Regions from separate parts of the Brevibacillus sp. HB1.4B genome, predicted to be linked through region 1. Evidence: predicted binding sites of a transcription regulator. Region 1 holds the regulator's gene; the other holds the start of a gene.
The links. Region 1 encodes LexA, which represses DNA repair genes until DNA is damaged. Its sites were predicted from a motif close to CGAACATATGTTCG; they were not measured.

Region 2: HP398_RS05930 (DNA polymerase IV) is a predicted target of LexA. The motif match lies at 968-981, and genes of this name have one in related genera.

The regions. Positions count from the first base shown of each region.
Region 1 is NZ_JABSUT010000009.1:267,844-271,638, forward strand. Features, by position in the region: gene HP398_RS21855 (HelD family protein) at 1-293, opposite strand, end outside; gene crcB (fluoride efflux transporter CrcB) at 332-697, opposite strand; gene HP398_RS21865 (DUF896 domain-containing protein) at 793-990, opposite strand; gene yneA (cell division suppressor protein YneA) at 1,067-1,402, opposite strand; gene lexA (transcriptional repressor LexA) at 1,565-2,188, shown strand; gene HP398_RS21880 (DUF456 domain-containing protein) at 2,239-2,724, opposite strand; gene HP398_RS21885 (DUF4269 domain-containing protein) at 2,833-3,408, shown strand.
Region 2 is NZ_JABSUT010000002.1:313,304-317,098, forward strand. Features, by position in the region: gene HP398_RS05925 (hypothetical protein) at 252-533, opposite strand; gene HP398_RS05930 (DNA polymerase IV) at 1,072-2,334, shown strand; gene HP398_RS05935 (YhjD family protein) at 2,331-2,807, shown strand; gene HP398_RS05940 (hypothetical protein) at 3,131-3,556, opposite strand; gene HP398_RS30845 (hypothetical protein) at 3,691-3,795, opposite strand, start outside.

The DNA.
Region 1 (3,795 bases):
ACAGAATCAAACGTATCGCTGCGTACAATTCCCCGTTTTCCTATGTAGACCTCATCCAGCTCGTAGATTTCATCTTTCAAGAAATCCACTCTGCCGAAATAAGGCTTCTCTCGACCCTGATCTTCCAGGTAGCTCAATTCCTTAGCCTTTTTATAGTTAACGACCTGTTTGACATAATCATCTGTTGCCTCGCGAATATCATTGCGAAGCTGCTCCATTTCTTCGTCGATCGCTGAAATTGTTTCATCCAGCTTTTTTTGTTCCCATTCATAATCACGATGCTGTGTACTCACATTCATTCCCCCTCACATGTATCGTGTCATTGAACGACTCAGGACCATTGCCTGGCCAACCATATTCCAACCGCACAAGAAAGTAGACCGACTCCCAAACTAAGCAGAGCGTACAAAGTGCCACGTAACAGGTGGCCTTCCCCCCAAAAAGAGACTACTTCCAAGGAGAAGCTTGAGAAAGTCGTAAATCCTCCCATGACCCCCGTTGCAAATAAGAGGTAGAGTGTCGGAGATAAAAAGCCACGTTCTTTCCCCAGCACGAACAAGATGCCGATGATCAAAGATCCACAAACATTGGCGATCCAGGTTCCCCACGGCCATCCCGGCTGATTCGCGAGCAAAGACAATAGGTAGCGCAAAAGAGAGCCAACTGCTCCTCCAACCGCCACAGCTATCCACGCCATCGCTTTCCCTCCCTGGCTATCACAGCTTATGTATGTCACAGAAAAAGACACCCTAGCGTCAAGCGAGGATGTCTGTCGTATCAGTAATTGTTATCTTACTGTTTTGGCTTATTTTCTTCAAGGTCTTCCACATAACGGATGGAATCCAAATTTGCTCTCAATGAAAGCTTAACGGCGTCAATGTACTTTTGGCGCAATGCTTTTTGTTCAAGCTTTTCCTCTTCGGTCAAACCTTCTTCGCGCGATTTTTTGACCAATTCGTTGATGCGTTTAATTTCTGCGTCAGATACCACTGCTGGTTCCTCCCACTCTGTAGTAGTGCCGCTTCATTATACCACATTCGAGTGATCCCGCAAGACAGCCGAACACTTACGGAGTATCAGGAAGGATGAGAGTCTGACCTGGGTAAATCCTGTTGCTCTCTAAACCGTTCGCATCCTTAATTTCTATTATATAGTCCCGAACATCCATCTGATCTGTATTGTATTGAACAGCTAACGACCATAGGCTATCTCCAGATTGTACGGTTACTTCTATGCCTTGTGGCTCCTCCATTGGCGAAGAAGCAAACACTAGTTCGGTTAACAGGTAAAAAAAGAGAGTAAATGTAATAAGAAACAAGAGAGCTTGTCCTCTCGTGATACCAAAACGAACACGACGTTCTTCTTTTTTCTCGAAACGATTACGTACTGTCAATGAATTCATAATAATGGCCTCCTCACAAACATACGTTCTGATCACTTGTAGCCTCATAATAAATGAGAACATATGTTCATGTCAACAAATAATCGAACTTATGTTTGTCGAACGCAAGCTCCCATGGTATAATATAGGAAAATATGTTCGAGAAATCAGGGGTGTCTTTCTATGTCAAAATTATCGAGTAGACAACAAGCCATCATCGAGTTCATACGAAAGGAAGTTCGTGATAAAGGATATCCGCCATCTGTACGTGAAATTGGGGAGGCTGTTGGACTAGCTTCCAGCTCAACAGTACATGGGCATTTGGCACGCTTAGAGAAAAAAGGCCTCATTCGTCGAGATCCTACCAAACCTCGTGCCATCGAATTGCTATCAGATGAAGATCGTTTTCAAGACAATTTCGAAGACTCTGTCGTCCGTGTGCCAGTAATCGGAAAAGTAACCGCTGGACAACCGATTACTGCCATTGAGGATGTAGAAGAGTACTTCCCGCTTCCAGACAATATCGTGACTTCTGACAAGGTCTATATGCTGCGCGTCTCCGGGAACAGTATGATTGATGCCGGAATTCTCGACGGAGACTACGTCATTGTTCGCCAACAGCACGTAGCCAACAATGGTGACATCGTCGTAGCCATGACAGAAGAAGACGAAGCGACCGTTAAAAGATTTTTCAAAGAAAAGAATCACTTCCGTCTCCAACCGGAAAATGCCACGATGGAACCGATCATCCTGGAGCATGTCACTATTCTCGGTAAAGTCATCGGTGTTTATCGACTCATTCACTAGTTCCCACGTAAAAAAGGACAGCCGAGGCTGTCCTTTTTGTTTTCTGTCTATTATCTGGCGATAAAAAACCAGATGATCATCGTAACTTGCAAGATGACTTTTACGACTGCACTACCCAAAAATCCGATCAGTGAGCCTACTCCCGCTTTCACTGCTCGCTCCATCGACTGCTTCTGCACCATCAACTCTACGAGAACGACGAATACGAACGGTAAGATCAGCATACCAAACGGTGGGAAAACGAAAATCCCGAGGATAATACCGACCGCAGCAGCAACGGACGACCATTTGGACCCTCCATACCTTTTCACGAAGTACATATTCGTCAGCAAGTCAGCACCGTAAAGCAGAATGCTTAGAACGACCATTCCCCACCAAAAGGATGCCGGCAATCCCGCTCCCGGATCTGCAATGAAAAAGTGATAGAGCAAAAAGCCCGCCCACAGTAATATCGTATCAGGTAAAACGGGTAAGAAAATTCCTGCGATGCTTAGCAAGAACAATAACACAACCACTACCCACAAAAATATTTCCATCTACTACACTCCCTTCATTTAGGTATACGAGTGATTATCGATTTCGTTGCGTACTTATTCACTTTTGTCTAAACTATTTTAAAAGAAAGCAGACATGGAGGTAGTCTCATGAGAAATTGGCATGATCTCTCCTACTTGGGCAGAGGGACGATTCGCCAAAAAGCAGCGTGGGAAGCGATTCAACAGACGCACATCATGGAAGTACTATCCGATTACCATCCAGTGCTTGCCGGAACCATCCCATTGGACATTGATGTTGTGCAAAGCGATCTGGATATTATTTGCGAGAGTCATGATCTGGAGCAGTTTGAGCAGGCTGTTCGTACAGCATTTGGCTGTTTGCCCGGATTTGAAGTGACACACTCAGATGTGAATAGTACGCCCACGTGCGTTATCTCGTTTTTCACAGCTGACTTTTGGTTTGAATTGTTTGCTCAACCGGTAGCTGTCGAAATGCAAAACGCCTATCGTCATATGGACATCGAAGCACGATTGTTAGACATAGGAGGCTTGGATGCGTATAAACAGATCAGGACTCTGAAGCAAAGCGGCATCAAGACAGAGCCTGCATTTGCTCGATACTTTCATATCCCAGGTGATGATCCATACGAGGCTTTGTTGCAATTGGAGCCGTTAACAGACCAGGAATTACGACAAAGAGTTCAGCTGCTGCGAAAGGATTAATCTTCGAGCAAAGAGCCAATCTCTGCTGCTTGAAAGCAGGAAGGATGCATCGCTTTCGGGCGAAAAGCTTTTTGAATGCGGGCTTTTTCGTTTCATGTCTCGCAACGCGCTTTTAACCTATATACTTAAAACCTTGTCAACGCTTTAATGGTCGTTCATATGTGGAAAATAAAATATGTAACTGAGGCATTGGAAGGCTACCTCTTTTCAAACCCCTTTAAACGGAGCAAATGAACTTACCATTAAATGCCGTGATGTGGGATATTACTATCAAAGGACAATAGATTAAAATCACTGTTCTAACAAGTCTCACATCAAGGTAATGAAAGATGAAATAAGCTTCTCTCCCATATGAGAGAAGCTTATTTCATTATTATTCTTGTTTTC
Region 2 (3,795 bases), on a different contig from region 1:
CTTATCATAATGTGACCTTCTGCCCTCTACCGCCGATTGCCGGATAGATCTTACCCCTAGCCGGAGCATTCTTTTATTTAGGAACAACAAAACGGTCATAACCGTTTTGTTTGACCGCAAGCGGTCGCATCCAGCTTTATGAAAAACGTCGAGATGTTTCGATCCCCCGATGAGAGGGGACGTTTTTTACACAAAAAAACCTTTCCCACTTGGAGGCTAGCTCCCACGGAAAGGTTGCGTTGGTTTTTCGATTATGGTTGGACTACTTTTTCTTTCGCTTTCGTTACGATGTGGTGACCGAGCGGCAAGCCGCGCTGCTCCAGCTCATCAGCTGTCACAATATGGAGCGTCTCACTTTTACACGGCATGGGCATCAAGCCGCCCAATGGACTCATCACTCTTCCGATCGTGTCTGTCTCAATGAGCACGTACAGGCCTTTTTCCTCCAATTGTTGCATGAATTCTCCCCAACGTTTGGAAGTAATTTGATCGGCGTGCTTGGTGAATATGACACCCATTTCTTGTGCTAGCATGTTAAATCTCCTTTGTTCTATCCGTCAAATATATGCTTCAAAAGATAATCTAACAATACAGGGAAACCTCTCTTCTGGCAAAATCCGTGTAAGCCAAAAAAACACGAAAAACGGTTGTTTTTGACCGCTTTTCGTTTCAGGAATCTCGCATCTTCTTCGCACACACCGTTTCATCGCGGCACGCTGTTTTTTGCAGCTTGCTTTTGAAAAAGAGACCTATTTTTGTCTATTTACTGTGTTATTCTTGTGCACCTCCCCATCATGTACCTAACTTTTCCTTTATTCAGAAATTCGTTGCCAGCTTCACATGCAGCAGTCGGGCAAAAGGAACCCAGTGGACCTCAGAGCTGCCCGAAGCTTGAGGCGTTGCGCTACTTGGTCAATATGGATGACCTGGGGGCATTTTTTGCATTCCAATTATTCTCATTGCATCACGAACATACATTCGGTATATAATAAGAATATACGTTCGCATCCGTGGCGTGTATGGACTTTGTAGTACATCTACGAATCACCAACTTTACAGGAGTGAAATGCCGTGCCTCAAGAGCGAACCATTATGTTAGTTGACGGACAATCATTCTATGCTTCGATTGAAAAAGCGGCCCGGCCAGACTTGAAAGATAAGCCAGTCGCTGTAGCTGATCCCTCTAGAAGATCTGGTATCATTCTGGCTGCTTGCCCCGTCGCCAAATCACGCGGTGTAACAACGGCCGAAAGAGTCGGCGAGGCGCTTGCGAAATGTTCCGATTTGGTCGTAATACGCCCCCGAATGCAAACATATATCACCGTATCCTTGCTTCTTAGCGAGATCTTCGAGTCATTTACGGACCAGGTCGAACCTTATTCCATCGATGAACAGTTTCTTGATGTTACAGGTTCTATCAGTTATTTCGGGGCTCCGGAAGAGATTGCTCACCAGATTCAGACACACGTTCTGTTATCAACAGGAGTTTGGACGCGGTGCGGAATTGGACCAACGAAAGTGTTGGCGAAAATGGCTACTGATAATTTTGCTAAAAAAATGCCCGAAGGTATCTTTAAACTTGGTTTCGACAATTTAGAATCTGTATTATGGCCGTTACCGGTACATCAAATGTTTATGGTTGCCTCTCGAATGGCTCGTCATTTTACACGTATGGGTCTTTACACGATTGGCGACATTGCGCGTCTGGAACTGGGTGATTTTAAAAAGCGTATGCGAAAAGAGATGGGCAAGCAAAGTGATATACAGGCGGAATATTATTGGCAGACAGCACGTGGAATAGACCCTAGCCCTGTCGTGGCAAGTATTCGTAATAAATTAAAATCGGTTAGTCACGGCAAGGCGCTCAGAAGCAGCCTTTATCGGAAGATTGAAGATATCGAGGTTATACTGCTGGAATTGGTGGTGGAGGTCTGTCGTCGCAGCAGGAGACTGGGTTACATCGGGCGAGTTGTGTCCGTCGGAGCAACAGAAACAGATGGTCAACATTCGTTATTGTCGTTTAATAGACAGGTAACACTTCCACACCCTACATCCCTTTCACATGAAGTCGCATCAGCAGCTCTCGGAATTTTCCATAAACATTGGAGCGGTATGCCCGTTAACCACCTATCTGTTGCATTGACTGAGTTGACAGACGATAACGTCATTCAGCTTACTTTTTTCGACGACCGGATCAAAGCGTACAGCCTGGAGAGAGCGACTGATGACATTAAGGATAGATACGGCAGCGCCGCTATTATGAGGGCATCATCATTATTACAGTCCGGAGTAGCCCGTGAGAGGGCAGAACAGATTGGAGGCCATTACAAATGAGCAAACTGGACGGTAATGAACGGTGGAAGTCCAAAATGCTGCTTACTGAGCATCAAGAACAATACGAAAATCGTCACGACGCAAAGAACTCCCATAAACGACCTACAGAAGATGAGTTCAAAATGATCCGAGACTGCATCTTGCTTCCTCACATGTTAAGCATGGTGCAAAAGAGCATCGAAGACATAGAGAACCATTCCAACCTTCTAAAGCAGCTTTATTTGACAGCAGGCCGAGCACTAATGAGCCAAATAAGTGCAGATTTGTACAGTCTGCGCCGCGAATTGTCGAAGCGTAATATTAAAATAATGAGTGATGAACAAGCAGATATGGTAATGTATCACCGTTTTATTTGTAGAGGATACGAGGATCGCTTTGGAATGGTCCGGGATGTTATGCGTTCGGAAATCAGTATTCGCCTGTCAATGTATATCAAAGAATTAGTTAGTCGAATGGGTGCAAACGACTATTAAACCTTGCATATCCGAATTTACCGTCATATAAGTTGGCGATTTTGTTGTTGTTCCCATTATCATGGTTTTCTTCGTTTTTATCGGAGTGGATTGGGACATCAATGTAACGGCTTACGTAGTGCTAGAGCGGTCTACCGGAAGTCTTGCCCATTCCCTTGAAATTTAACAGAAAAAAGCCGACAACTCGGGCCGGCTGAAATGGTTCAAATTAACTCTGGTCGGCAAACATTACCGTCTTTCGGATGACAGCAGACCTGCCCCCCAGAAAGTAACAGGCTCACGCAATCTGAGCAGATGACCAGCCGACAGGTATTGCAGGATCGTCATCTTCTTTCAGGGACATGTGGACAAATACTTCTAAGGTATTGCAGCTGTTGCCAGGCAGCCGCATAGGCTTTGTATAGCTGTGCTGCCTCCTCCGTTCTACCAGCCTTATTAGCCTCGAGATACTTGTTATATAATTCCTTCACTTGCCTGTCGACTTCCGCTACTTTGTCGCAGCCAGTACCAGGGGTCACCAGACCAGGATCGGGGGATGGGGTCGCCGGACCAGGATCGGGGGCTGAGGTCACCGGACCAGGACCGGGGGCTGAGGTCACCGGTCCTGGATCGGAGGATGAGGTCGCCGGACCGGGACCGGGGGCTGAGGTCACCGGACCGGGACCGGGCGTCGACGGCGATGCAAACGGCTCGCAGGCGCCCAGCGGCAGGAACAGGAGGAGTAGGAACAAGACTAGGTGTTTACGCATCAGGGTTCCCTCCTTAATCGTGGTGTTGCCCTTAGAGTGCCCGAAAAGAGTCCTCAGTAAAGAAAGATTTCTTGGCATTAACGCTTGTCAGATGCTCGTGAGCACAGCAAGCGTAAAATAGCCCCACCTTGTCTTCAAGATGAGGCTAGGGTAATCTTGGTTAGGATTGAACTATGCGACACGTCAGCGGGATCGACGGCGACGACAATCAGCTTGTTTCGCAGCTCTGGGTTGACCCC